DNA from 3 places in the Halomonas sp. I1 genome. Region 2 is predicted to be linked to each of the others. Evidence: riboswitches for the same ligand, from Rfam matches in the RefSeq annotation. Region 2 holds a riboswitch; each other region holds the start of a gene.
The links. A riboswitch is a leader RNA that binds a small molecule or an ion and turns the genes downstream of it on or off. The one in region 2 is predicted to bind thiamine pyrophosphate.

Region 1: another riboswitch for thiamine pyrophosphate. It lies ahead of RSO41_RS08170 (sodium:solute symporter family transporter); the one in region 2 lies ahead of thiM (hydroxyethylthiazole kinase).
Region 3: another riboswitch for thiamine pyrophosphate. It lies ahead of tenA (thiaminase II); the one in region 2 lies ahead of thiM (hydroxyethylthiazole kinase).

The regions. Positions count from the first base shown of each region.
Region 1 covers NZ_JAVXUS010000005.1:38,875-48,466, forward strand. The annotation lists gene RSO41_RS08145 (CoA-acylating methylmalonate-semialdehyde dehydrogenase) at 100-1,599, shown strand; gene RSO41_RS08150 (sodium:solute symporter family transporter) at 1,679-2,317, opposite strand; gene RSO41_RS08155 (RNA-guided endonuclease TnpB family protein) at 2,443-3,618, shown strand; gene RSO41_RS08160 (MurR/RpiR family transcriptional regulator) at 3,669-4,532, opposite strand; gene RSO41_RS08165 (amino acid deaminase) at 4,705-5,916, shown strand; TPP riboswitch at 6,253-6,362, shown strand; gene RSO41_RS08170 (sodium:solute symporter family transporter) at 6,352-7,758, shown strand; gene RSO41_RS08175 (TenA family protein) at 7,755-8,459, shown strand; gene ilvD (dihydroxy-acid dehydratase) at 8,546-9,592, shown strand, end outside.
Region 2 covers NZ_JAVXUS010000001.1:148,469-158,060, reverse strand. The annotation lists gene RSO41_RS00700 (VOC family protein) at 1-1,293, shown strand, start outside; gene RSO41_RS00695 (sulfite exporter TauE/SafE family protein) at 1,343-2,110, shown strand; gene RSO41_RS00690 (serine hydrolase) at 2,263-3,678, shown strand; gene RSO41_RS00685 (DMT family transporter) at 3,932-4,807, shown strand; gene thiE (thiamine phosphate synthase) at 4,817-5,455, opposite strand; gene thiM (hydroxyethylthiazole kinase) at 5,445-6,251, opposite strand; TPP riboswitch at 6,285-6,385, opposite strand; gene RSO41_RS00670 (peroxiredoxin) at 6,452-7,090, opposite strand; gene RSO41_RS00665 (C40 family peptidase) at 7,420-7,920, opposite strand; gene RSO41_RS00660 (hypothetical protein) at 7,992-8,336, opposite strand; gene gloA (lactoylglutathione lyase) at 8,493-9,026, shown strand; gene RSO41_RS00650 (hypothetical protein) at 9,162-9,592, opposite strand, start outside.
Region 3 covers NZ_JAVXUS010000003.1:152,759-162,350, reverse strand. The annotation lists gene RSO41_RS06325 (IclR family transcriptional regulator) at 1-677, opposite strand, end outside; gene thiC (phosphomethylpyrimidine synthase ThiC) at 925-2,835, opposite strand; TPP riboswitch at 2,912-3,022, opposite strand; gene tenA (thiaminase II) at 3,056-3,724, opposite strand; TPP riboswitch at 3,798-3,940, opposite strand; gene mdoH (glucans biosynthesis glucosyltransferase MdoH) at 3,985-5,898, opposite strand; gene RSO41_RS06305 (glucan biosynthesis protein G) at 5,885-7,432, opposite strand; gene RSO41_RS06300 (lysophospholipid acyltransferase family protein) at 7,624-8,556, opposite strand; gene RSO41_RS06295 (DUF4870 family protein) at 8,560-8,937, opposite strand; gene RSO41_RS06290 (VOC family protein) at 9,025-9,405, opposite strand; gene RSO41_RS06285 (class I SAM-dependent methyltransferase) at 9,445-9,592, shown strand, end outside.

The sequences.
Region 1 (9,592 bases), on a different contig from region 2:
TGTTTCGCCATCCGACGTCTGGCTAGACTCGAACCCTTCGGGTGCCTTGCCGATATGCACACGACACCACAATCATAATCGTCACAGGAGCATGCCCCCATGTCCGTTCGCGAGATTCCACTGTACATCGATGGCCAGGCTGTCCCCTCACGGAGTCAGGAGGTGCGCGACGTGGTCAATCCGGCGACCCAGGAGGTGGTCGCCCGCGTTCCCTTCTGTACCGAGGAAGAAGTCGATCGCGCCGTGGCCAGTGCCAAGGAGGCCTTCAGGAGCTGGCGCAAGGTGCCGCTGGGCAAGCGGCAGCGCATCATGCTCAAGCTGCAGGCGCTGATCCGCGAGCACACCGAGGAACTGGCGGCGCTGATCACCGAAGAACATGGCAAGACGCTGCCGGACGCCGCCGGCGAGGTGGGGCGCGGCCTGGAAGTCGTGGAGCACGCCTGCTCGATCACCTCGTTGCAACTTGGCGAGCTGGCCGAGAATGCTGCCAGCGAGGTGGATGTCTACACCCTCAACCAGCCGCTTGGCGTGGGCGCCGGCATCACGGCCTTCAACTTTCCGATCATGCTGCCCTGCTTCATGTTTCCGCTGGCCATCGCCACTGGCAACACCTTCGTGCTCAAGCCGTCCGAGCAGGACCCCAGCTCGACCATGAGGCTGGTGGAGCTGGCCCATGAAGCCGGCGTGCCGGCCGGGGTGCTCAACGTGGTGCATGGCGGGCCGGACGTAGCCAACCGGATCGCCGATCACACCGATATCAAGGCGCTGTCCTTCATCGGCTCCAGCCATGTCGGCTCGCTGCTTTACAACCGCGCCGCGGCCGCCGGCAAGCGGATGCAGTCGATGATGGGCGCCAAGAACCATTGCGTGGTCATGCCCGATGCCAATCGCAGCCAGGCGATCAACAACCTGCTGGGCTCGGCCTTCGGCGCCGCCGGCCAGCGCTGCATGGCCAACTCCGTGGTGGTGCTGGTCGGCGAGGCGCGGTCATGGCTGGACGATATTGTCGAGGGGGCACGCAACATGAAGGTCGGCCCCGGCACCCAGCGTGATGCTGACCTCGGCCCGCTGGTGTCGCCGGCCGCCAAGGCGCGGGTGGAAGACTTGATCGCTACCGGCGAGCGGGAAGGTGCCAGGCTGCTGGTCGATGGTCGAGGCCATCAGGTGGAGGGCTACCCCGACGGCAACTTTGTGGGGCCGACCCTGTTCAGTGACGTGACCACCGAGATGACCATCTATCGCGAGGAGATCTTCGGGCCGGTGCTGTGCGTGGTGGGGGTCGAGACCCTGGATGAGGCCATCGATTTCATCAATGCCAACCCCAACGGCAACGGTACCTCCATCTTCACCAACTCCGGTTGGGTGGCGCGACGCTTCGAGACCGACATCGATGTCGGCCAGGTGGGCATCAACGTGCCGATCCCGGTGCCGGTGGCCTACTTCAGCTTCACTGGCTCCCGAGCCTCCAAGCTCGGCGATCTGGGCCCCAACGGCAAGCAGGCGATCGCCTTCTGGACCCAGACCAAGACGGTCACCGCCCGCTGGTTCGAGCCGGAAAACGTCTCCAGCGGCATCAACAGCACGATTTCGCTGAGTTGACCCGCCGCGACGATGACGATGCGAACGGCCCCGCCTCTCGCGAGACGGGGCCGTCGTCGTCCTCGATGGGAGGCGCCACTTATCCTTTGGAGGATGCCGTGGAAGCCGTCAGGTCGGCGTCGGGCGCCTCCTCCATGCGACGTCGTTCCTGGTCGAGGATGGCCAGCGCTTGCTCGGAGGTGGTACGCGGGGCCCGGGTCAGCAAGCTGACGAGCACGCCGCCGCCGATCGCCAGCAGCACCGAGGGAATGCTGGGGTTGCCCCAGAAGTCGTTCCAGCCGGCATTGGCGGTGATGGCCAGGGAGGTGGCCGAGGCGGTGACCAGCGAGGCCACTGCGCCCTGCCAGTTGTAGCGCGGCCAGAATCGGCCCAGCAGCCCGCACACGAACATGCCGGCCAGCACCGTCGAGATCATCGTGGTGATGTAGTCGATGACATTGTCCGAGGCCAGCGCGAAGGTCAGGGCCAGGCCGATGGTGACGACCAGTGCGAGGCGTGAGTAGAGCACCACGTGACGGGCCGAGGGTGTTCTGCCGGTGAACAGCACATAGAGGTCACGCATCAGCGTCGAGACCCCGGCGATGGCGTCGGAGCTGGCGCTGGACATGGTCGCCGAGAGACCGGCGACCAGAAGCAGCAGGCCGAGTCCCATCGGCAGCACTTCGGTGGCCAGGAAGGGGAAGGCGAAGTTGCTGTTGTCCAGCGACGGGTTCAGCAAAATCCGCGTGAACCCTCGCCCACTCGGGCAGGGATACAAGCGGGAAGTGCGGTAGCACTGCTGGGTTTGCGGCATTGGGCACGGCGGTATACGCTGAACATACATCCAGTTGTTAATGACGTTCCATGCTGAAGGCCACCAAGATACGTATCTACCCCACGGTCGAGCAGGTGGCGTTTCTGAACCGCCAGTTCGGCGCGGTGCGTTTCTGCTACAACACCGGCCTTCGTATCATGTCCCATCGCTACATGCGCCATGGTCAGTCGTTGAGTGCAAAGCACGACATCAAAAAGCTGCTGCCGGTGGCCAAGAAGTCCCGCAAGTATGGCTGGCTGAAAGAAGCGGATTCCATGGCTCTCCAGCAGTCGTGCATCAATCTCGATCAAGCCTTCCAGCGCTTCTTCGACCCCAAGCAGAAGGCCGGTTATCCGCGCTTCAAGAGCAAGCGGGGCAAGCAGTCCAGCTATCACTGCGTCGGCGTCAATGCCGGCGATAGCTGGATCAAGGTGCCCAAGCTCGGGCCGATCAAGGCCAGGATGCATCGCCAGGTCGAAGGCAGGCTGAAAAGCATCACTCTGACCCGAACGGTCACCGGCAAGCACTACGCCTCGCTGCTCTACGAAACACAACAGGTCGCCCCGGCACTCCTGAAGGATATAGACGCTGCCGGTGTCGTCGGCCTCGACATGGGGTTGTCGCATCTGGCCATTGACTCCACCGGCCGCAAGATCGCCAACCCGCGATTCCTCAGGCAGGCGCAGAAAAACCTCAAGCGCAAACAGCAGGCGCTGTCACGCACGAAGAAGGGCAGTGCCCGCCGGGGCCGGGCACGATTACTCGTCGCCAAGGCGCATGAGCGGGTCGCCAATGCCCGCAACGACTTTCAGCACAAACTCTCTCGACAGATCGTTGACGACAACCAAGCGGTGATCGTTGAGACGCTGAAGGTCCGCAACATGATGAAGAACGCCAAGCTCGCCAAACACATCGGCGATGCGTCATGGCATGCCTTGACTGCCAAGCTGGATTACAAGGCCAGAGAGCAGGGCAAGCATCTGGTCAAGATCGACCCGTGGTTTGCCAGCTCCAGGACTTGCCATGTCTGCCAGCACAAGATGGACGCTATGCCGCTGAGTCTCCGGTCGTGGGAGTGCCCCGCCTGCCACACACAGCACGACCGGGACATCAACGCGGCGCTGAACATCAAGCATCAAGGCATCGTGAAGTTGAAGGCGGAAGGGCTGTCCGTCTCTGCCCACGGAGGCTTGCGTAAGTCCGGCATGTCGCCGGCTGCTGCCTGAGAAGTGGGAAGCCTCGCCTGTGGCGCGTCAGCGCTTAGGGCGGGGAGCAGTCACTCCCCCAGTGGCTGGCGGTTGTCGCCGCCACGATGGGCATCGAGGGTGATCTTGAGCCGGCGCAGCTTGTCGCGGCTTCGATCCTGATGTCGCAGGGCGAGCTCGAGAGCCAGCACATCGATGGCGGCGAGCACGGCATAGCGCGATGCCGAGGGGTGATAGATGAAGTCGGTCTCGCGGGCGGCCACCGGCAGAATCACATCGGCGGTTTCGGCCAGGGGTGAGCCGTTGGCGGTGATCGCCACGACCCGCGCGCCGTACTGGCGGGCGATCTGTGCCGACTCGACGATCTCGGGCGTATAGCCGCTCACCGAGAGAGTGACCACCACATCGTCGGGCTCCAGGGTCGAGGCCACCATGCGTGGCAGCAGCGACTGCGGATAGGCGCTGATGGCATACCCCAGCCTGACCAGACGGAACTGCAGTTCCTGGGCCAGCATGGTGGAGCCGCCGCCGGCGCCGAACACCAGAATCTGGCGGGCGCCGTCGAGCAGTTCGATGGCACCGGCGACGTCGGCCTGTTCCATCAGTTCGCGATTGACGTCGAGTGTCTGGGTCGCGATGTCGTAGACGGCACCGAGTCCGTCGGTATCGCCGGCATCCTGGATGAAGCGTCGACCGGCCGCCAGGGCGTGCGTCAGTCGCCGCTTGAGATCGCGTACATTCTGGCACCCCACCGCCCGGGCGAAGCGGGTCACGCTGGCATCGCTGACGTCGGCGCGTTCGGCGATGGCGCCGATGCTGGCCTCGCTGACGAAATCGATATCGGCGAAGATCAATTCGGCGACCTTCTTTTCGGCGTCACGCAAGCCGGCGAAATCGCTGGTGATGCGTGACAGGATGTCGATGTCCTGAGTCACCGCTGTCTCCTGGCGTGTGATGAATGGCCTTGAGAGGTGTCGTCGTGGTTGCCTGTCGAACAAGGTATGGTATTTTCTAACAAGAAATCAATATCTGTGAAAGTTTTTATCAAGAGGGGTCGTCGGCAAGACGGTGGCTCAAGGCCGAGGCCCCAGGACGAGGAGTGGCGAAATGCGCGAGACGGCATCGAAAATGGGCGACAAGGGAACCCCGGAGGGCGGGCATTCACTGCTGGGGGGTGTGAGCCTGCCGGCGGCGGCGATACAGGCGGCACCACTGGCGCATAACTTGACGTGGATGCAGCGTTTCGCCGAGTCGCATGGTGCCCAGCTGGCGCCGCACGGCAAGACCACCATGACGCCCGCGCTGTTCCGTCGCCAGCTCGAGGCCGGCGCCTGGGGCATCACCCTGGCCACCGCGCCGCAGTGTCGCGCGGCCTTCGCCAGTGGCGTCGTGCGAGTGCTGATGGCCAACCAGTTGGTGGGCCATGCCAACATGGCGATCATCGCCGAATTGCTCGAGGCGGGCGCCGATTTCTTCTGTGTGGTCGATAGTGAGGTCAACGCGCGGGATCTGGGGCATTTCTTCGCCGAACGTGGCTTGACGCTCAAGGTGCTGATCGAACTGGGCGTCGAGGGCGGTCGTACCGGCTGCCGCTCCGTGGAGGCGGTCAGGGAACTGGCGCGGGTCGTCGATGCTGAGCCGGGCCTGGCATTGGCCGGCATGGAAGGCTACGAGGGCGTGGTGCATGCCGAGGATCCGGTGCCGGCGATTCGCGATTATGCCTCTCAGCTGGTCGAGGCGGCCCGCTGCCTGGATGACGAGGGTCGGCTCGCCGTGGACATGCCGATCATCACCGCGTCGGGGTCGGCCTGGTACGACCTGATCGCCGAGGCCTTCGATACGGCCGAGCTGCGTCGACGCTTCACGCCGGTGATTCGTCCTGGCTGCTATGTGGTGCACGATCACGGCATCTACCGCCAGGCCCAGCGCGGCGTGCTGTCGCGGCGTCCCGATCTGCATGAAGGATTGCGGCCGGCGCTCGAGGTCTTCGCCCAGGTGCAGTCATTGCCGGAACCTGGATTGGCGATCGTCGCGCTCGGCAAGCGCGATATCGGCTTCGACCATCTTCCCGAGCCGCTGCGGCGCTATCGGGAAGGCGGTTCGGTGGATGAGGTGCTGAGCGTCGAGGGCTGGGAGATCACCAAGTTGATGGACCAGCATGCCTTCATCCGCCTGCCCGAAGACGCCGACGATGTGCGGATCGGCGATGTGGTGGCCTTCGGTGCCTCGCATCCCTGCCTGACCTTCGACAAGTGGCGGCGGATCTGTCTGGTCGATGAGCGGCTGACCGTGACCGAGATGCTCGAAACGGCATTTTAGGGTCTGTACGAAAATTGCCAGCGCTCGCCGACTTCCAGGACAAGGTCCAGGCGCCCCGGGGCTATCGCCGTTGGATCTGGCGAGGGGCGCCGGGGACAGGTCGAAGAGGGGGTCCGATGCCATGGATGGCATCGGTAGCGCCCAGGGAGGGGTTCACAGCGCCCCCTCGCAGGCCTGTCGACGGATCAGCCCCGAGCGACAAAGCGTAACTGCGATAACCCTGCTAAGCGCCCCGGGGCATTCGTCTTCCGGCGACGAGTATGGCATGCTGTCGGGCGGCCTTTTCGGGCTGCCGTGGAAACGTCGCGTTCGGCGCCGTTTCCCTCACAATTCATCCACTGTCGCCAGGGGAGTCTCGTCATCGACGGGACTGAGAGAGCGCGTGACGCTGACCCTGGAACCTGATCCGGTTCATGCCGGCGGAGGAAGCGCGACATGCCTTACCTGACGTCAGCCGTGCTTGGCGCGGCGCTGCTGTGTTTTGCCTACCTGGGCCTGCGGGCCCGCCGGGCCGATGGCCCCCTCGATGACTATGTGACCGCTAGGAACTCCCAGGGCGCTCAGTCGATCGGTCTTTCCTTCCTGGCCTCGAGCATGGGGGCCTGGATTCTCTTTGCGCCGCCGGAAATCGGCGCCTTCGTGGGACCGGTGGCGCTGGCCGGCTATGCCGTCGGTTCGGCGCTGCCCTTCGTCGTGCTGGGGCTGTATGGCCCGGTGATTCGTCGGCACCTGCCCGAGGGGCGCAGTATCGGCGAGTTCGCCGAGGCGTGCTATGGCGTCGGCGTGCGACGCTGGGTTGCGCTGGTCTCGATTCTCTACATGGCGTGTTTCCTGGCCGCCGAGCTGACGGCCATCGGTGCGATCGCGTCCTTGCTGTCCGAGGTGCCGCCGTCGCTGGTGGTGATCGGCGTGGCCGTCGTCACCCTGGTGTATACGGTACTGGGCGGTTTGCGTGCCAGCCTGGCAACGGATCGCTGGCAGGCCTGGCTGCTGCTCGGGTTGTTGGTGCTGGTTGCCGGTGTGTCCGTATGGCGCCTGCCGCCATTGCCGGCGGAGGCGACGATGCCTTCCACGTCCACCGGCGGGGCGCTATCGGTGGCGTTGACCCTGGTCATCGCGGTGACGGCGGCCAACCTCTTCCACCAGGGCTACTGGCAACGCATCTGGGCGGCCGAGACGAGCCAGGCATTGGGACGAGGCGCCCTGCTGGGCTGTGGCAGTGTTCTGGTGGTGATCATGGCGATCGGTGGCCTCGGCATGCTGGCCGCCATGCAAGGGTTGCCATTGGGTGAGCCGCCGATTCCCTTTTTCGCCCTGCTGACCGAGGCGCCGAGCTGGCTCGGCGTGCCGGCACTGGTGCTGGCCGTCACCCTGGTGGCGTCGAGTGTGGATACCCTGCAGAACGCCATCGCCTCGCTGGTGGTGGCGGGGTCCGGCCGTCGCGGGTTGTCCATCGGCACCGCACGGCTGGTCACCGTGGCCTTGATGGTTCCGGTGGTGGTGATCGCCCTGCAGGGGCTGTCCGTGTTGCGCCTGTTCCTGGTCGCCGACCTGCTGTGCGCGGCCATCGTGGTGCCGGTACTGCTGGGGCTGTGGCGTCGCATGAGCCCGCTGGCTGCGGTGGCCGGCGGGGTCGCCGGCCTGCTGGGCGCGGTGCTGCCGGGCTGGGTGAGCCAGGGTGAGCCGGTGGCTGGCCTCCTGGCGGCGAGTTTCCCGGGGGGCGTGCCGACACTGCCGCCGTTCCTCGGTGCCCTGGTGGCTTCCACCCTGGTCAGCCTGCTGGTTGCCGGCTTTCGGCCCACCACACGCCACCCCCTGACAAGTGAAGGAGACACGCCATGACATCGCGCACCAACTGGCAGACATGGGCCGCCGGCCGGGAAGCGCCCCGCATCACCGACTGGCTGCGCGAGATCAGCGAGCCCGACTGGTCCGCGACCGTGCAACACCCGCTGTTCGATGACCTGGCCTCCGGACGTCTGGAGGGCGCGCGCTTCGCCGCCTACATGGTGCAGGATTACGGGTTCGTGGATCCCTTCACCGCCTTGATCGGCCATGCCATCGGTCATGCGCCGAACATGGAGGACCGCGTGGTGCTGGGGCAGTTCATGGGCATGCTGACCAGTGACGAGAACAGCACCTTCCAGCGGACCTTCGAGGCTTTCGGGGTGTCGGCCCGGACCGAGTACCTGCCGGCGACCCGCGACTTCCGGAAGCTGCTGCGCGATACCGGCACGGGACGCGCGCCTTCCGGCGAAGGGCGCTATGCCGAGATGCTGGCGGTCCTGGTGGTCACCGAATGGCTCTATCTGGATTGGGCGACCCGGATTTCCCGCGCCGAGGGCCTGCATCCGCTGATGGACGAGTGGATCGACCTGCATGACAACCCGGACTTCCGGGCCTTCGTCGACTGGCTGCGCCGTCGTCTGGACGAAGAGGCGGCCGGGCTCGATGACGCCGACTTCTCGCGGATGGCCGAACGCTTCCGCGAGACGGTGGCCAAGGAGCTGGCGTTCCACGACGCCGTCCATCCTCGTCGCTGATCCGGACATCGGCTCGACCGGGTTGCCATGGCGGGCGCGGCCAGCCACCCTCTGAAGGTCAGACTAGCGACCCGAGGAGAGCCCGCATGAGCGATACACCCAGTGACTCACGTCGCCGATATTCCGCCCCGGTGGTGGATGGCATCGGCAAGTCGGCCAGCCGCGCCATGTTGCGCGCGGTCGGTTTTTCCGATGACGACTTCAGCAAGCCGCAGGTGGGCATCGCCTCGACCTGGAGCCAGGTCACGCCCTGCAACAGCCATCTCGCCGAGCTGGCCGACCGGGCCAGTGCCGGCGCCGATGCGGCCGGTGGCAAGGGAGTGGTCTTCAACACCATCACCATTTCCGATGGCATCGCCAACGGTACCGAAGGCATGAAGTATTCGCTGGTGTCGCGAGAGGTGATCGCCGACTCCATCGAGACGGTGGCCGGCTGCGAGGGCTTCGACGGCCTGGTGGCGCTGGGCGGCTGCGACAAGAACATGCCGGGATGCCTGATGGGGCTGGCCCGTCTGAATCGTCCCAGCGTCTTTGTCTATGGCGGGACCATCATGCCCGGCGCCGACCATACCGATCTGGTCTCGGTGTTCGAGGCCATGGGCGCCCACAGTCGTGGCGATCTCGACCTCATCGACGTGAAACGCATCGAGGAAACGGCGATTCCCGGCCCCGGCGCCTGCGGTGGCATGTACACCGCCAACACCATGGCTTCGGCCATCGAGGCGCTGGGCATGAGCCTGCCGGGCAGCTCCGCTCAGAACGCCGTGTCAGACGAGAAACGCGGCGATAGCCAGGCGGCGGGGGAGGCGGTGCTCAAGCTGCTCGAGCACGACATCAAGCCCTCGGACATCATGACCCGCGAGGCCTTCGAGAATGCCATCACGGTGGTGATCGCGCTGGGTGGCTCGACCAATGCCGTGCTGCACCTGATTGCCATGGCGGACACCATCGGCGTGTCGTTGAGCCTCGATGACTTCACCGCCATCGGCCGTCGAGTGCCGGTGCTCGCCGACCTGCGTCCCAGCGGCCATTACATGATGAGCGAGCTGGTCGCCATCGGCGGCATCCTGCCGTTGATGAAGACCCTGCTCGATGCCGGCCTGCTGCATGGCGACTGCCTGACGGTGACGGGC
Region 2 (9,592 bases):
TATCAGGCCGAGGTGCCTCAGTACGAAACCCTGCTCGAGCTGGTGGCGGAAGTGAACCGCGAAACCCTGGCGCGAGATCCCGAACTGGCCGAGCGGCTCGAGGCCCACGACGAACTGAATCGCCTCGGCGTCGAGCGGCATGGCGCCATTCGCGTCGGCAGTGCCGAGGAACTTGCCATGTTGCGCCGGCTGTTCGCGGTGATGGGCATGTTCCCGGTGGGCTACTACGATCTCTCCGAGGCCGGCGTGCCGGTGCACTCTACTGCCTTCCGGCCCATTGACGATGAGGCGCTGGCGCGCAACCCCTTCCGTGTCTTCACCTCGTTGCTGCGCCTGGAACTGGTCGAGAACGCCGAGCTGCGCGAGCGCGCCGCTGACATCCTCGCCAAGCGTGACATCTTCACGCCCGGCGCCCGGGAAATGATCGAGCTCAGCGAACGCCAGGGTGGCCTGACCGATGAGCAGGCCGACCGTTTCGTCACCGAGGCGCTGGAGACCTTCCGCTGGCACCAGGACGCCACCGTGGACCTGGAAACTTACGAGGCGCTGCATGCCGAGCATCGGTTGATCGCCGACGTGGTCTGCTTCCATGGGCCGCACATCAACCACCTGACGCCGCGCACCCTGGATATCGATGAAGCGCAGCGTCGCATGCCGGCGGCGGGGATGAACCCCAAGGAGGTCATCGAAGGACCGCCGCATCGTGACTGCCCGATTCTGCTGCGCCAGACCAGTTTCAAGGCCCTGGAGGAGCCGGTCCGCTTTGCGGGCGAACACCAGGGAACCCATACGGCACGTTTCGGCGAGATCGAACAGCGAGGCGTGGCGCTGACCGCCGAGGGGCGCGCCCTTTATGATCGCCTGCTGGCCGAGTCGCGTCGGCGCACTGCTGGCCTGGACAACACCGAGCACCAGCGGGTTCTGGGCGAGGTGTTCGCCGACTTTCCGGATACCGAGGCCGAACTGCGCCGTCAGGGCCTGGCCTTCTTCGAGTACCGGCTGACCGAAGCGGGACGCGAGGCCGGCGTGGTCATCGAGACCGAGCTGGAGACATTGATCGAACAGGGGCTGGTCGTCGCTCGACCGATCACCTACGAAGACTTTCTGCCGGTCAGCGCGGCCGGCATTTTCCAGTCGAATCTCGGTGGCGGCGGTAACGACGCCTATGCCGGCAACGCCAATCGTGACGCCTTCGAAGCGGCGTTGGGCGCCCAGGTGACCGACGAGCTGGCGCTCTATGGCGAGCGGGAAAGGTTGTCACGCGAGGCAGTACTGGAGGCGCTCGGCGGCTGACCCGAGGATTCGGGTATGATGGGATGCTCAGCCCGAACAAGGATGTGTCATGCCGTGGTTGGATAGCCTGTCGCCGCTCGATGGCGGCATCGAGCTTCTGCTGATTCTGCTTTCGACCCTGACCTCCATGATCAGTGCCTCGATGGGGGTCGGCGGCGGAACCCTGCTGATCATGACCATGGCACAGGTCATGCCCGGCGCGGCCTTGGTTCCGGTACACGGCATGGTGCAACTGGGGTCCAACGGTGGCCGAGCCCTGATGACACTGCGTCACCTGAACGGGTCGGTCCTGGCCGCCTTCGTGCCGGGTGCACTGCTCGGTGCCGTGGCGGCCAGCTGGATGCTGGTGCGTCTTTCGACCGGTGTGCTGGAGCTGGCCATCGCCGGTTTCGTGCTGTTCACTCTCTGGGGCCCCGGGCTACCCAAGCGCAGCCTGAGCCGGCTCGGCACCGCTATCGCGGGGGGCGTCACGACCCTGCTGTCGAGCCTGGTCGGCGCCAGCGGGCCGATGGTCGCGGCCTTCATCAAGCAGCACGGAGGCTCGCGCCAGGCGACTGTGGCGACCTTCGCTGCCTGCATGACCCTGCAGCACCTCACCAAGGCCTTCGTGTTCGGCGCCGCCGGCTTCATGTTCCGCGATTGGCTCTGGCTGATCGCCCTGATGATCGCCGCCGGGGTGGTGGGCACCTGGCTCGGATTGCGGTTGCTGGGTCGGTTGTCCGAGCGGCGCTTCGATGGCCTGTTTCGCTGGGGCCTGACCCTGCTGGCGCTGCGCCTGATCTGGTTGGGGCTGCAGCGTCTCGGTGTCATCGGTTGAGATCCGAGCCGATCGAGAAGGCCGATCGGCTCCGGATGTCAGGAAAAAGCCTATTTTTGTGGACTTTTCCCCTGTACAGGGCGCTATTGTGGGTCATAATGCGCTTATGTAGAAGAAGCCATGAATTCAGGGGAACTCCCATGGGGCTCACAATGACACGGCGATGGTACCTCGCCCTCATTCTGCTGCTGGCCGTCACGCTGCTGGCCGGCACCGCCCAGGCAAACAATCCGCGCTATGCCGGTATCGTCATCGATACCGACACCAGCGAGATCCTCTATGCCGAAAATGCCGACGCACCGCGCTACCCCGCCTCTCTGACCAAGATGATGACGCTGTACATGCTGTTCGAGACGCTCGACCAGGGCGGCATGACATTGGGGCAGCGGTTGCCGGTGTCATCCACTGCCGCCGGCATGCCGGCCACCAAGCTCTGGTTGAAGCCGGGCAGCAGTATCCCGGTCGAGAAAGCCATCCAGGCCCTGGTGGTTCGCTCCGCCAACGATGTCGCCGTGGTCGTGGCCGAGGCGCTCGGTGGCAGCGAGTCGCACTTCGCGAGGATGATGACCACTCGTGCCCGGGAAATGGGCATGGAGGACACGACCTTTCGCAACGCTTCCGGGCTGCCGGACGACCGTCAGGTCACCACGGCGCGGGATATGGCGCTGCTTGCCAGGCGCTTGATGCTCGACTTCCCCCAGTACTATCCCTACTTTTCCCTGAGTCGCTTCACCTGGCGCGGCAAGACCCTGACGGGTCACAATAATCTGCTGGACAGCTATCCGGGTGCCGATGGCCTGAAGACCGGCTTCATCCGTGCCTCCGGCTTCAATGTGGCGACCTCGGCGAAACGGGGGGGGCGACGCATTCTCTCGGTGGTCATGGGGGGCTATACCGCGGCTTCTCGAGACGAGCACATGGCCAACCTGCTGGATCGCGGTTTCCTGCGCGCCTCGCTGAGTGACGGGCGAGGTTTTCTGGCCAATACTCGCATCACCGATGACCACCTGCTGCCCGGGGCACGGCGCCCGATACCATCGTCCGGTCAGATGCTGGCGAGCGCCGACGACACGACACCCGAACCGCAGGCCATCAGCTCGCCTTCCCGGGATGAGGTCATTGCGACGGCCGGTACCGGCGTGGGCGCCGTGACATCGGTGTCCGAGCCGACGCCGGCCAGGGAAACGTCAGGCGTGACCTCGACACCCGAACAGGCGTCTTCGTCTCCCTCGCCGTCGACCGTTGCCGTCGCCTCGGCGGCATCGCGCAGCCATGCGCCCGACCCCATCCGGCGCGTCGTCGATCAGCACGAGGCGGCGATGCCCGGAAGCTGGGGCGTGCAGGTCGGGGCCTTCAGCGACGCCGACCATGCGCGACGCCTGGCTGCCCGAGCCGCCGAACGCCTGACCGCCGAGCTGGCCGATGCCCGCGTGGCGGTACCGCATGTTGCCGAGGCCGGCGTCTATCGCGCGCGGCTGGTGGACATGCAGGAAGGGCAGGCGCGTAACGCCTGCCGGCGATTGCAGGCGCAGGGGATGGATTGCATGGTGGTGCAGGCCACCCTTTAGGGAAGCACTGCGTGACGCGGTGCTCAGCATCCCGGCTATGACGGCATAGGCTCCGGTTCTTGTGCGCCTGGTGCTTGGCTCCGCTTGCCGGTTTGCCCAGCGCGTCCCCGAAAGGGTGGGTTGCCGTTACCCGCGAAACCCATTAGCTTGGTAGCCAAATATGCATCACCCCGCCGGTTCGACCGGTGGGGTGGTTTTTTTGGTTCATGCTCAGTGTTCTGAGCTCTGAGGCCAAGCGGTCGGGAGAGGTGAGATGTCGTCATCGTTCAAGGGAATCCTGTGCATGTGCGGCGGGGTCTTGTGTCTGGCGCTGGGCGATGCCATCACCAAGTGGCTCGGCGAGACGCATTCGCCGCTACAGCTCATCTTCTTCCGTACCCTGGTGTCGCTGCCGCTGATCGCGTTGATCGCTCGCTTCAACGGCGGGCTTCGCAAGCTGTCGACACGTCGCCCCGGCATTCACCTGATGCGCGGGCTGATTTTTACCGGCACCATGATCTGCTTCATGTGGGGCCTGACCCTGCTGCCGCTCGCCGAAACCACGGCCATCGCCTTCGCGGCACCTTTGTTCGTTAACCTGTTGTCGGTGCCGCTGCTCGGCGAACGGGTCGATCGGACCACGCTGTTGGCTACCCTGCTGGGCTTTATCGGCGTGCTGGTGGTGGTGCGGCCGGGAGGCAGCAGCTTTCAGCCGGCGGCCCTGATCGTGGTCGGTGCGGCGGTTTTCTACGCCCTGACGATGATCACCGCGCGTCGCTATGGCGACCGTGAGCACCTCTGGGCCATGGTCTTCTATACCACTCTGGTGCCGATGCTGGTATCGGCAGCGACCCTGCCCTGGGTGTGGCAGATGCCGGCGCCGATTCACTGGCCATTCTTCCTGCTGGCCGGCGTGCTGGGTGTCGGCGCCATGATCGGGCTGACCCTGGCGTTTCGCTACGCGCCGGCGGCGCTCGCCGCGCCCTTCGATTACACGGCGCTGCTCTGGGCCATATTGCTGGGCTGGTGGCTATGGGACGAGGTGCCGGACCTGTGGGTACTCGTCGGCGGCACCCTGATCATCGTCAGTGGCCTGGCCATCGCCTATCACGAGCGTCGTGTCGCCCTGAACCGTCGGCCTTCCACTTGATGCGGTGACTCAGCGCCCAGGCCTCCCCGAGGACGTGCCCTGCAGGAAACGACGCGCCGCGGCTTCCGGATCCGGTGTGCCGCAGATCGCCGAGATCACCGCCAGGCCGTTGGCCCCGGCACGACGCACCGCCTCGGCGTGCTCAGCCTTGAGCCCCCCGATGGCCACCGTCGGCAAGGGGCTGGCGCCGGCCAGGTCCGCCAGGCCGTCGAACCCGAGCGGGGCGGCATGGTCGTGCTTGCTGGGCGTGGCGAAGACCGGCCCCAGGCCCAGGTAGTCGAGCCTGGCCGGCTCGATCCGGGCGAGCTGTTCGTGGGTCTGTACCGAGAGCCCGAGGATGGCATCCGCCCCGAGCGCGGTGCGGGCGTCCTCGGCCTCGCCGTCGTCCTGACCGATGTGCAGCCCATCGGCGCCGCTGGCCAGGGCCACTTCCAGCCGGTCATTGATCAGCAGGGGAACGCCGCTGCCCGCGAGGGCGGTCTTCAGGCGTCGTGCCACCGGCACCAGTTCGGCATCGCTGGCGTGCTTGTCGCGTAGCTGCACCAGGGTCACGCCACCGCGCACAGCGGCGGTGACGGTTTCCTCCAGGCCGTGTTCGGCGCACAGCTCGGGGTCGGTGACCAGGTAGAGAGACAGGTCAACTCGCATGGGTGATCTCCAGTCGGGCACGGTTGGTCAGGGTGTCGGCGTCGAGGGCATGCAGGGCATCGAGGAAGGCCACGGCGAAGCTGCCCGGCCCCCGGGCGCTCTCCCCGGCGATGCTGCCGGCTACGGCGTAGCCCGCCAGCGCCGAGACGCCGGCCTCGAATGGGTCTTCGGCGACGGCCAGGCAAGCGCCCACCACCCCCGTCAGGGCACAGCCCAGGGTCGTGACGAGCGGCATCAGGGCGTGCCCGCCGGCCACGCGGGCCAGGCGCTGGCCATCGGTGACGAGGTCGGTCTCGCCGGTGACGGCAACCACGGCGCCCGTGCGGCGAGCCAGCTCGACGGCGGCGCGCTCTGCCGCCTCGGTAGTGTCGGTGCTGTCCACACCCTGACCACCGCCGCCTTGCTCGGCCAGGGCCATGACCTCCGAGGCATTGCCGCGTACCACCGTCGGTGACAGTGCCAGCAGGCGGGTGCCGGCTTCGCGGCGCAGGGTCGTGGCGCCCACCGCCACGGGGTCGAGCACCCAGGGTGTGCCGGCCCCATTGGCGGCACGGGCGGCATCCTCCATGGCGTCCACCCAGTCGGGCGAGAGGGTGCCGATATTGAGGGTCACGGCGCCGGCCAGAGCGGCGAACTCGCCGACTTCCTCGCGGGCATGGGCCATGGCCGGCGAGGCACCCAGGGCCAGCAAGACATTGGCCATGGTATTCATGGCGACATGATTGGTGATGTTGTGAACCAGCGGGCGGGACTCGCGCACGCGGCTCAGGTGGCGAGCAGGATCGATGGTGTGCATGGCGCCTCCCGGGCGGCGGGAGGTGCTGGCCTCGGGAGAGCCGGCACGACTCCCTCCGCCGGCATTATCCGGGTCAGGTGGTGAGGGTGCATCTCAGCCGGGCGGCATGGCGTCCGGCGCCCCTGTCGTCAGGCCTTCTACTATCCGTGCCCGGTTGGCACCTGTAAAGAGGCGGCGGCGCTTGCCGCCGCCTCTTTACCTCAGGAGCGCTTGGGCTGCTTGACCAGGCGCAGGTAGGGCTTCTGCTCGTCCCAGCCGTCCGGGAAGAGCGTCTTGGCCTCCTCGTTGCTCACGGCGGGAACAATGATGCAGTCATCGCCGTCCTGCCAGTTCACCGGCGTGGCCAGCTTGTGCTGGTCGGTGAGCTGCAGGCTGTCCAGCACACGCAGCACCTCGGCGAAGTTGCGGCCGGTGCTGGCCGGATAGGTGATGGTCAGGCGGACCTTCTTGTTCGGATCGATGATGAAGACGCTACGCACCGTCAGGGTGTCGTTGGCGTTGGGGTGGATCATGCCGTAGAGGTTGCTGACCTTGCGGTCGCCGTCCGCCAGCAGCGGGAAGTTCAGCCCCTGCCCCTGGGTTTCCTGGATGTCGCCGGCCCAGGCTTCGTGATCCTCGAGCGGGTCCACGGAAAGGCCGATGGCCTTGGTGTTGCGCTTGTCGAATTCCGGCTTGAGCCGCGAGACCTCGCCGAGCTCGGTGGTGCACACCGGGGTGAAATCCTTGGGATGCGAGAACAGGATGACCCAGTTGTCTCCTGCCCATTCATGGAAGTTGATGGTGCCGGCGGTGCTCTCTTGAGTGAAGTCTGGCGCGATGTCGCCGAGTTGCAGTGCCATATTGGCCTCCTGATGGATGGGTGAGTGGCATCGCGGGCGCGGTGCCGGCTCGAGGGTTTCCAGCATTGCACGATGATGGCGCGGGTGGAAACAACCGCTGGCCATATGCTCAGTCGAATTTACGCTTAGTGTCGAGCGACGAGCTGCGGGTTCCGAGCCTCGAGAGTCGAGCAGAGCGTAGCAGGCTTGAAGCTGTGAACCCTGGGGGCGGGGTTCGAATCTCGTATCTCGTCGCTCGTTTGCTTCGGGGGTGGGGTTCGGGTCTCGCATCTCGCCGCTCGTATGCTTTGGGTTTCGAGCGTCGAGGGCAGGCACGTTTCGTACCGTCCCTAAGGGGCTGGGGCGGCGGCACCGAGAAACCGCTCCCGCCAGTAGTCCAGTCCCAGCGCCGTGGTGGTGACGCGTCGCCCGCGGCCGGGCGCATGGATCATCTGGTCATGGCCCAGGTAGATCCCCACATGACTGGCATCGCCGCCTCCGGCGGTGTCGAAGAACAGCAGGTCGCCCGGGCGTGCCTCGTCGGTCGGCGGCAGGGTCTCGAACTGTCGGCGAGAGGTGCGTGGCACACTGATGCCTGCCCGGGCGTAGGCGAGCTGTACCAGCCCCGAACAGTCCAGCCCGCTCGGCGTATCACCCCCGAAGCGGTAAGGCGTGCCGAGTGCCTGACGCGCCTCGGCGAGGATCATGGCGCGGTCCATGGAGAGGTTGCCCGTGTCGCGGGTGGCCAGGTCGGGCCCGGCGCAACCGGCCAGCCACAAGAGCAGCAGCATTGCCAGCGGCCATCTCGTCACGCGAATTGTGGAGTGGCGGTAGATGACATCTGATGGCATGCGCGGCTCCATGGCGGTGAGGTTCCGTCTCCCTCGCATAGCCTAGGCGCTGATACCGACGCTGGCTAGCATCAACGAAAGGCGATGCGCGTGCCATGGGTCAAACGTTCCTCGGGCGTCATGGCATGCCCCGGAACGCCGATCATTTCGTCGCCGCACTGGTCATCCCAGGTCAGTACACCGTGGGTCAGCCCCAGTTCCCCGAGGCGTTCTCGGAGTTCGCCGGTACCCAGGTAGGTGCAGGTATGCCCGGCCTTGTCGGTCAGGGTGGATACGCCGTTGGCGTGATGGAAGCGCACCGTGTAGATGCCATCCTGGGACTCGACCTCGACGATGGGCGAGAACCCGTGGGCCAGGGCGTGGGAGAGTTGCTTGTAGGTGAGGCGATCACCTGGAGACAGGTCGGTGGCGGCCATGATGAGCCCCCTTCGCGTGGTGGTGTCGTCTATCAATGTAGAATCCCGCCGGGATCGCCGCCATCCCGCTGGCGGGGTGGAAATTCCGGAGCTTCGCCCCCATTCAGGCAGCACTATCCCACACGACATCCCACACGACGCGAAAAGGAGAGGGCCATGAGCTTTGAGGGTGAGCAGTATCCCGGCGTGAAGGCACCGGCCGCCGAGACCGAAGGCTTCCGCCTGAATCACACCATGCTGCGGGTCAAGGATCCGCAGGCGGCGCTGGACTTCTACTCGCGCGTCTTCGGCATGCGGGTACTGCGCAGGCTGGACTTCGAGGAGATGCAGTTTTCCCTGTACTTTCTGGCCAAGCTAGAAAATGGCGATGCGGTGCCGGAGGACAAGGCGCAGCGTAGCGTCTGGACCTTCAGCCAGAAAGGACTGCTGGAGCTGACCCACAACTGGGGGACCGAGGATCAGGCGGACTTCGCCTATCACGACGGCAACGCCGAGCCCCAGGGGTTCGGGCACATCTGCTTCTCGGTGCCGGACCTGGATGCCGCCGAGGCGTGGTTCGATGCCAATGAGGTCGAGTTCATCAAGCGTGCCGCCCAGGGCAAGATGCCGGATGTGGTCTTCGTCAAGGACGTGGACGGCTACTGGATCGAAGTGGTCGAGGCTGCGCGGATGGCCGACAAGGGCGACTAGCGTCGCCAGTGTCGAGCCACGAGCCACGAGCCACGAGCCACGAGCAGCGAGACAAGCCCAAGCCCTGACAAAAGCGTAGAGGCCGTCCCCTTCGGGCGGCCTCTGTCATCATGTGCTGGTTCGGTGCCTGGGCGATCAATCGAAGATGCGCTCGAACTCTTCCGAGAAATCCTGGCTGGAGGGAGATATCTGGAGCCAATCGATGATCAAGGCAAGGAGACGTCGGGCCGTATGAAAGAGTATATGGGATAGCTCATGCAGCAAGTTGAAATGCTCGGCAATCTCTGAGTAGTTGGTGGCATACTCATGCGCGGCCATGTTGCGGATGGCGCGACAGCGTTGCCAGTCGGCCGTTGAGTCGATGATCCCTTGCTTTTCGAAAAAGGCGAGGACTTTTAAGAAGTTATCACTTGGCTCTCCCGCAAGAAGAGCGCTATGTCGCATGGCGGAGGCCAGGGAATCCTGTAATTTGGCGAATCGCTCGTTGATGGCGGCGAGTGTCTCGAAGAGATCAATATCCTTCTTGTGTGCTTCGAGCCATGCGGCTTCGAGGGGCCAGGCGACCC
Region 3 (9,592 bases), on a different contig from region 2:
AGAGCCCCGAGTGGATGGCCGCTGTGATCGAGAACAGGGACCGCCAGCCCGGTGTACTCGGGGAGCTGGGAGCCTTCGACGCCCCGTGCGTAGCCGACGCGTCGGGAGCGCTCGATCTCGACGCGGACGTCATCCAGCGAGATCCGATAGTCTCGCTCGAGGCGCTCGGCATTGCGTCGAAGAATGGAGGCACATTCCTGGTCGTCCAGGTGAGCGAGTAGTGCAATGGATGCCTGCCCCACGCCCAGGGGAACGCGACCGCCCGTGGAACGGACGAAGCTGCCTACTGTATATTCGCCGTTCTGGGCTTCCAGGCAGACAGCATTCACGCCATCGGGCGCAAAGAGATAGAAACTGTCGCCGAATTGCTGTGCCAGGGAAAGCAGACGAGGGCGTGTCAGGTCCCGCAATCCGGCGCCATTACCGGCTTGCGAGCCCAGCACGAGAAGTTCATAGCCGAGCAGGTAACGCCCTCTGGTCGGCGCGGGGCGCAAGAACCCCTGCTCCTTGAGGCCCTTCAGCAAGCGGTAGATGGTGGGCCGGCTGAGGGCCAGGCCATCCAGGTAGTCATCGATGCTCGCCCCCCTTTGACCCTGCACGGCGGTGATCTGCAGCACCTGCATGGCATGCATCAGGGTCGAGGGCGCCTGTCCCTTCGGAACGTTTCGGGTCGTCATGGTCGAGTCATCGTTTCTTGCTGAATCCGTCCTTAGGGTAGCGAGATAAAACCATGAGTTCGTCTCGCATGGTGAGATCTTCTTTGGGGCGGGTACATTCTGCCGAGTGTCAGATATCGATGCTGTGGGCGCTTCTGGCCCCATGACATCGGTTCCGCGTCAGGCTATCGACACGAAAACGCCCTATCGCCACGAGTGGCGATAGGGCGCTGTTGCGGGGCCTGCAAATCAGGCGTGTCGCTTGCCCCTATACTTCCTTGTAGAGTTCGGCGCCCTGGTCGCGGAACTTCTCGGCCTGCTCGGCCATGCCGCGCTCCACCGCCGCGCGGTCACCGTCGAGGCCGTTTTCCGCCGCGTAGTCGCGGACCTCCTGGCTGATCTTCATCGAGCAGAACTTGGGGCCGCACATGGAGCAGAAGTGGGCCACCTTGGCGGAGTCCTTGGGCAGGGTCTCGTCGTGGTATTCCCGGGCGGTATCCGGGTCGAGGCCCAGGTTGAACTGGTCCTCCCAGCGGAACTCGAAGCGGGCCTTGGACAGGGCGTTGTCGCGACGCTGGGCGGCCGGGTGGCCCTTGGCCAGGTCGGCGGCATGGGCGGCGATCTTGTAGGTGATGATGCCGGTCTTGACGTCGTCCTTGTTGGGCAGGCCCAGGTGCTCCTTGGGGGTCACGTAGCAGAGCATGGCGCAGCCGTACCAGCCGATCATCGCCGCGCCGATGCCGGAGGTGATGTGGTCGTAGCCGGGCGCGATGTCGGTGGTCAGCGGCCCCAGGGTGTAGAAGGGCGCCTCGTCGCACTCGCGGAGCTGCTTGTCCATGTTCTCCTTGATCAGGTGCATGGGGACGTGGCCGGGACCTTCGATCATCACCTGGACGTCGTGCTGCCAGGCGATGCGGGTCAGTTCGCCCAGGGTCTCGAGTTCGGCGAACTGGGCCTCGTCGTTGGCGTCGGCCACCGAGCCCGGGCGCAGCCCATCGCCCAGCGAGAAGGCGATATCGTACTGCTTGCAGATCTCGCAGATCTCCTCGAAGTGCTCGTAGAGGAAGCTCTCGCGGTGGTGGTAGAGGCACCACTTGGCCATGATCGAGCCGCCGCGGGAGACGATGCCGGTGGTGCGCCTGGCGGTCAGCGGCACGTAGCGCAGCAGCACGCCGGCGTGGATGGTGAAGTAGTCCACGCCCTGTTCGGCCTGCTCGATCAGGGTGTCGCGGAACACCTCCCAGCTCAGGTCCTCGGCCACGCCGTTGACCTTCTCCAGGGCCTGGTAGATGGGCACGGTGCCGATCGGTACCGGGGCATTGCGGATGATCCACTCGCGGGTCTCGTGGATGTTGGCCCCGGTGGACAGATCCATGACGGTGTCTGAGCCCCAGCGGATGCCCCAGGTCATCTTGTCGACCTCGTCCTCGATGGAGGAGGTGACCGCCGAGTTGCCCAGGTTGCCGTTGATCTTCACCAGGAAATTGCGGCCGATGATCATCGGCTCGGATTCCGGGTGGTTGATGTTGCAGGGGATGATGGCGCGGCCGGCGGCGACCTCGTCGCGCACGAACTCGGGCGTGATTTCCTCGGGCAGGCGGGCGCCGAAGCTCTCGCCCGGGTGCTGGTGGCCGAGGATGCGCTCGACCTCCTCGGTACCTGAGTACTGTGCCGAGATGGCTTGTCTACGTTGATTTTCCCGAATGGCGATGAATTCCATCTCCGGGGTGACGATGCCCTGACGGGCATAGTGCAGCTGGGTGACGTTCCTGCCTTCCTTGGCGCGCCGCGGCGTGCGGGTCAGGTCGAAGCGCAGCGGCGCGAGCATCGGGTCGTTGGCGCGACGGCGGCCGTATTCGGAGGTCGGGCCGTCGAGGAACTCGGTGTCGTCGCGCGCCTCGATCCAGCCGCGGCGCAGTTCCGGGAGTCCGCGGCGCAGGTCGATCTCGGCCTCGGGGTCGGTGTAGGGGCCGGAGGTATCGTAGACCAGCAGCGGCGGGTTCTGCTCATCCGGGCCCACGCCGGAGGTGCGGGTCGGTGAGAGGCTGATCTCGCGGAAGGGCACGCGAATATCCGGGCGCGAGCCCTCGACGTAGATCTTGCGTGAGCCGGGCAGGGCCTGGACGGCGGCGTCGTCGACGCGGGCGCTCTCGGCGAGAAAATGATCGGTCTTTGCCATCGGTCGTTCTCCCTTTGCTTGGGGGTGTTATCAGGGAGGACAGCTGGGGAGGACAGGGGCGGCCGGCGCCAGGCGCCGCCGCGTGTCGCTTGATCCCTACGCTGGTCCTAGCCAGTTCAGGTTCAACGGGATCCATGCTGTTTCCGCATGATCTCAGCCGTCTTCAACGGCACCCCGTCAAGCGTGGTGTTGCCCGCCATCGTTAGCGGGCCATATGGCGTCAGTCCGTGCGATCCAGCCCCATCTGCCAGAAGTCGATCTCCAGCCGGGTGGCGTCGCGGAAGATGGTGGCCAGGCGCGCGAAGCGCTCCGGCGTGACCTCCGCCAGCCGGGCATCCAGCCAGGCGACTTCATCTCGCATGGCACCCTGGAAATCGTCGCTTTCGTACATGGCGATCCAGGCGTCGAACGGGTTCTCGTTGCCTCGTACGGTGTCCGGGCGAGCGTTCAGCCAGTTGGCGATCTCGCCATAACCCACCAGACAGGGGGCGAGCGCCACGTGGAGGTCGAGCAGGTCGCCGCGACTGCCGGTGTCCAGTACGTAGCGGGTGTAGGCCAGCGTAGCTCGGGATTCGGGCAGCCTGGCCAGGTCATCCTCGGAAATGCCCCATTCGCGGCAGAACCCCACATGCAGGCCGAGCTCCACGTCGAGAATCGTCTTGAGTCCTTCGAAGGCGTGGCGCAGCTCGGCTAGGTCGTGACTCTTGTAGGCGGCCAGGGCATAGGCTCGGGAGAAGTGGATCAGGAACAGGTAGTCCTGCTGCAGGTAGTGGCGAAAAGCCGGCGGGGCGAGGGTGCCATCGCCGAGGGAGCGGACGAAGTCGTGTTCGATATAGGCGCGCCAGTCCTGCTGGCAGGCGTCGGTCAGGTCGCTGAATCGATAAGCCATCATGTCTCCGATGTCGGGATCCGGATGGCGGGCGAAGCGAAACGAGGAGGGAGGACGGTCGGCATGAGAGGTACCGAGTCCACCGCCTGATTCCCTACGCCGGTTCACGTGCGACGAGGTCGCACCTACCCGGATCAGGTTCCACGGGATCAACGCTGTGTTCATCGCGAACGCGCGTCATCTCAGCCGGCTCAACCGGCACCCCGTCAAGCGAGTGGCCTCAGTCTAGCAGCTTGTTCGGCAAAGAAAAGGCCCTGTCGTTACTTGCCGATGGTCTCTCGACGCCGGGTGGGCAGGCGTCGTTCCCAATCCCGCGAAAACGACTGGAGCGGCATGTCGCGAGGACACTCCGAGGGAGGAGACGCTGGCTCTGCACCGCCGTGTACGGGCGTCGGCCGGGTCAACTCTCTCAGCACGGCAGGCGGTACCGTCTCGCTGGGCACCAGCAGCAGGCCGTATTGGCGCAATCGCCTGCCGATGGTAAGACTGCTGCTCAGGCGGACGAGGGGGGCAGCCAGCATCAGGCCCAGCCATACCGGTGTCAGCCACCAGAAAAAGGTCGGTGCATACCACCAGGTGATCCATGCCCAGCAAGCGCCGGCCAGGGTTCCCGGCCAGGTGTGGCGGAGCGCCTCGCGCCAGGGCAGGGCACGTCCCTCGCGGGACTGCGGATTCCAGGCGACGGTGCGACCGCTCAGCACTTCGATCACGAAGCGGCTGTGAAAGACCATCATCAGCGGGGCGATCAGCATCGCGAACAGGGCTTCAAGCAGCGCGCTTGTCACTAGTCTGGCACGCCCGCCATAGCGTGCCGGATACTGGCGAAGGGCCAGACAGACACCCAGCACCTTGGGCATCAGCAGCATTGCCAGGGTGCCGCCGAGCAGCGGCATGATCAGGTTGGGCGGGGCGATCGGCCAGTCGGGGAAGAGCTGGGCGTTGGAAGTAAAGAAGTTGGGGTCGATCAGGGCACGCATCAGGGCGTCGATGGTGCTGACCACCAGGATCGCCAGCCAGATCAGCGACGACAGGTAGGCCAGGGCGCCGCACAGGAAGTGCACGCGGCTGATCATGTGCAGGCCACTGCCGCCTAGCAGGCGCAGGTGCTGCAGGTTGCCCTGGACCCAGCGGCGATCGCGTTTGGCATAGTCGAGAATATGGCTCGGCATCTCCTCGAAACTGCCGCCAAGATCGGTGCGCATGCGGACCTCCCAGCCGGCTCGCCGCAGCAGGGCCGCCTCGACGAAGTCATGGCTGAGGATGTCGCCGCCGAGTGGCGGGCGACCGGGCAGCTCGGGGAGGCCACAATGCCGGGTGAAGGCGTCGACGCGGATGATGGCATTGTGGCCGAAGTAGTTGGCGGCGTCGGATTGCCAGAAGCTCAGCCCGGTGGCCAGCATCGGCGAGTAGACGGCGGCGGCGAACTGGTTGGCACGACCGAACAGGCTGTCCTGGCGGACCGGAATCGGCACCGTCTGCAGCAGGCCGAGGCGCGGATTGGCTTCCATCTCCGCGATCAGTTCGTGCACCGTGTCGCCGCTCATCACGCTGTCGGCATCGAGCACCAGCATGAAGTCATAGTGTCGTCCCCAGCGCTGGCAGAAGTCGCCGAGATTGCCGGCCTTGCGGCCCGCATTGCTGTCGCGGTGCCGGTAGTGGAGCTGGCAGTGATCGGCGAGGCGGTTCTGCAAGGCTGCCATGGCGGTGCGCTCCCGCGCGATGATCTCGGCGTCGGTGCTGTCGCTGAGCACGAAGGCCTCGATGCGTCGTGCCTCGGTGATCGGCGGCAGATCTCGACAGGTGGCTTCGAGCCCGGCGGACACGCGTTCGACATCCTCGTTGTGGATCGGCATGACCAGGGCGGTACACGAGCGGGCATCGTCAGGCGGTCTGGGAGGCGAGGCCTTGGCCAGGCTCAGGGGGTCACGGCCGGTCAGGGACAGCACGAAACCGATGATACCGCTCCAGAAGGCGATGACGATCCAGCCGAAGGTCACGGTGAACAGCACGAGTATGGCGAGCTCCAACGGTGTCAGGCCGCCGACGTGGAGGATGCGGAACATCGTCCACAAGCCCAGGCCGGTGGTGGCGGCGACCAGCAGGGCGAAGGTGACTCGGCGAGTGCGCCGGAAGGGGATGGGGGCCACGATGGCTCGGGCGTCAGCGGCGCTCATCGGGGTACCAGACATAGTTCCAGGTTTCGGTCAGCGGTTCGCCGTGCAGCGTGAGGGCCAAGCGCATGTCGGCCGGCGTGCCCTCTTCCGGAGTGAGCCGGAAGTTGGCGCGCCAGGTGTCGTCACCGGGCAATCGCTGGACGCGCGGTTCGAGTATCTCGCCGCTGGAGGTGGTCAGCCGGGCCTTCACCGGCTGGTCGGCGTCGAGGTTCTCGAGCGCGGGCCCCTGGAAGTCGACGATGAAATGGCGCTGGCTGGCGGGGGGCGGGTCGTCCTGACCCGGCATCGCTCCCCAGCCCTGCCGGGTGCGGATGACATGGGCGAGTCGCTGTTCGGGGGGCGTGGCACCGAAGGTTTGTAGCCGGTAGCGGAAGGTGCGCGATTGTCCGGCCTCGAGCGGTTGCTCGGGGACCCAGTAGGCGGTGATGTTGTCGTTGGCTTCGCTGTCGGAGGGGATCTCGACCAGCTCGATGTGTCCTTTGCCCCAATCGTCCAGAGGGGTCACCCATTCACTGGGACGCTTTTCGTAGCGAGCCTCGGCATCGAGATAGCCGTCGAAATGTCGAGGCCGCTGGACCAGGCCGAAACCTCGGGGCGAACTGTCCTGAAGACTCGAGAGATGCAGCGTCTCAGGGTTGCTCAGCGGGCGCCAGATCCGTTCGCCATTGCCGGTATGCAGCGCCAGGCCACTGGAATCGTGGACACGCAGGCGGTAATCGTCGGCCGGGTAGCTGGCGATGCCGCCGTGCATGAACATGCTGGTGAGCGGGGCGACGCCGAGTTTGGTGACGTCATCGCGGGCGAAGAGGCGTGCCTCGGTGTCGACCACGGTCTGACTCCCCGGTGCAATAGCGAAGCGGTAGGCACCGGTCAGCGAGGGACTGTCGAGCAGTGCCAGAACGGTCATGCGGGTCGCGTCCGGCTCGGGCTCGATCAGCCAGAACTCGCGAAAGGCCGGGAACTCCTCGCCGTGGGGTTCCGCGGTGTCGATGGCCAGGCCCCGGGTGGAGAGGCCGTAGCCCTGGCCGCGGCCGACCATGCGGAAGTACGAGGCGCCGAGAAAGACCATGAATTCGTCACGGTACTCGCCGCTGTTCAGCGGGTAATGCAGGCGGAAGCCCGCATAGCCCAGGTCACCGAGTTCGAGGTCGGTCAGATCGGCGACATCGTCATCATAGCGGAAGTGTGAAGCGTCGAAGGGCAGGGGGCTTACGTCGCCGTCGGGTCCCACCAGATTGAGAGTGACCGGCCGGTCATAGAGAAACCCCGGATGGAACAGCTGGACCTCGAAGAGGCCCCGGTCCTGCCAGATGGCATGCTCTGGACGAAAGCGTATCTGTCGATACTGATCGTAATCCAGTTCGGCGAGCTCGGGAGGAATCGCCGACGCCGTATCGGCATAGGCTTCCTCGGCCAGGCGTTCGGCCCGGTCGGTGATGGTGTCGTACAGCGCCTCGCTGGACGAGGAGCCGGTGGCGTCCATGGCCACCAGGCTTCCCAGTGCAAGTGCCAGGAGTCGGGTCGGCAACGTCATGTCGCATGTCTCCATAGGGTCCCGCCGGCACATCCCCGCGCAAGCCGGGCCAGGAGGTTCAGGTCATCCCGGAATGTCTTGTGATGTCACGGATGCCTTGTGTGGGGTATCACCCATCATCGAGGGTGTTTCATTACCCTGTCTTTGTCGATGGAGCACCGGGATGGTTCCATCGTCGTCGACATATCGGCTCAGCGGTAGAGGCGGAAGCGTTTCCCGTCAGGGCGTTGCTCGGCTTCCTCGGGGGTTTTGCGATAGCGCTTGTATTCCCACTGGTACTGGGCCGGGTCCAGGGCAATGGCGGCTTCGACGCTGGCGTTGACCCCGGCGGCGGAGGTGGCTTCGTCGCTGTCGTACACTCGCTCGTCGGCAGCCAGGAAGTGGATGGCGAAACCGCGTCCAGGGAGACGGCGTGCCACACCGGTGACCACACGGGCGTCGGTGCGGGCCACGAGCTTGGGCAGTAGCGTGGCGGTATACGCCTGGCGCCCGAAGAAGGGCGCGAACACGCCGCTCCCCCAGCCGGGCTCCTGGTCCGGCAGGATGCCGACCGCCTCGGTGCGCTTCAGTGCCTTGAGCAGGGCGGCCACTCCGCGCGGGTTGGTCGGCACCAGACACGCCCCCTGTCGCTCGCGCCCCCGGCGAATGATGGGGTCGAGTGCTGCCAGCTTGGGAGGCTCGTACATCGCCGTGAAGGGGAAGTGGCTCGACAGCCAGAAATTGAGGACTTCCCAGTTGCCGAAGTGGGGGGCCAGCACGATGACCCCCTGCCCTCGATCGCGGGCGTCGTCGAGAAGCTCACGGCCGTGGATCTCGAGGATGGAGCCCTCCAGGCGCTCGTCGTCACCCATCCAGGCCATGCCGAGTTCGAGCATGGTGGCGCTGGAATGCACCAGGCTGTTGCGGGCGAGATGCCGGCGCGACGATTCGTCGAGCTCAGGATAGGCCTGGTTCAGGTTGACGCACGTGACCAGGCGTTCACGCTGGCTGAAACGTTGCACGAGGGGGCCGGTCAGTTGTGCCAGACGCCAGAGCGAGGCGGGGCGCCAGCCGGCAAGGGCGCGCCACAGCGTGGCGATCGCCCGGCTCTGGAGACGTGCAGAGGAAGAATCGGGTTCGGCCATGGATCAGACCAGCCAGGTATCCACATTTTCCGGTTTGCGATGTTCCTGCAGGCCCTTGAAGCCCTTGACGCAGCGGATGACCAGCCAGATCACCGCCACCAGCCAGGTGAGAAAGCCGATGAGAATGAAGGTCAGCAGGCCAGAAACGGCGAAGTAGAGCAGGCCGATCCAGAAGGTGCGGATCTGGTAGCGGTAGTGCTCGTCGAGCCAGTCGGGCCCCTTGCCGCGATAGACATAGGCGATCACCACGCCGACCAGGGCGGTCAGCCCGCCGGTGACGATACCCGCCAGATGCAGCGCGTAGATGACCATGGGAATGGTCGTGTCGGGCCTGGGGTTGGATTCGGCGACCACGGGGTCGTGCGGCGCGTTCTCGTTCATCGGTCATCCTTGAAGGTGAGTGAGCGTGACGGTTGTTTGCACCATGATACCTGGCACCGCGATCGATGCCACCGGGCACGGCGCATGTCAGCGCAATGGTCGGCTGATTTCCAGCAGGTTGCCGTCCGGGTCGCGTAGATAGAGGGACTCGAGCTCGCCATTGGCCCCCTGGCGTCTGACGGGGCCGAGTTCCACATCCACCGACAGGGCGTCCAGGTGTCGGTGCACCTCGTCCAGGGGCAATTGGCTGCGCAGGCAGAGGTCCAGGCTGCCCGGTGTCGGCGTGGCGGCACGGGGTTCGATATCGGTGGCGGTCCAGTGCAGGCGCAATGCCATGTCGCCCAGCATCAGGTCGACGCGTTCCCGATCGCGATAGCGCACATCGAGCCCCAGGACTCGACTGTAGAAATCCACGGCGCGGGATATGTCGGTCACGGTGATGACCAGATGGTCCAGACCTGACAGCATGCATGTCTCCTTGAACAATGACTCTGACAAGAGAATACGATGATGCAGACGTGTCCGCTATGCGGATCACTCGATACCGGGCCCTATCATCGCGATAACACACGTGAATACCACTTGTGTGGACACTGTGCGCTCGTTTTCGTGCCCGCATGGCAACACCTGTCCGCGGCCGAGGAGAAGGCCATCT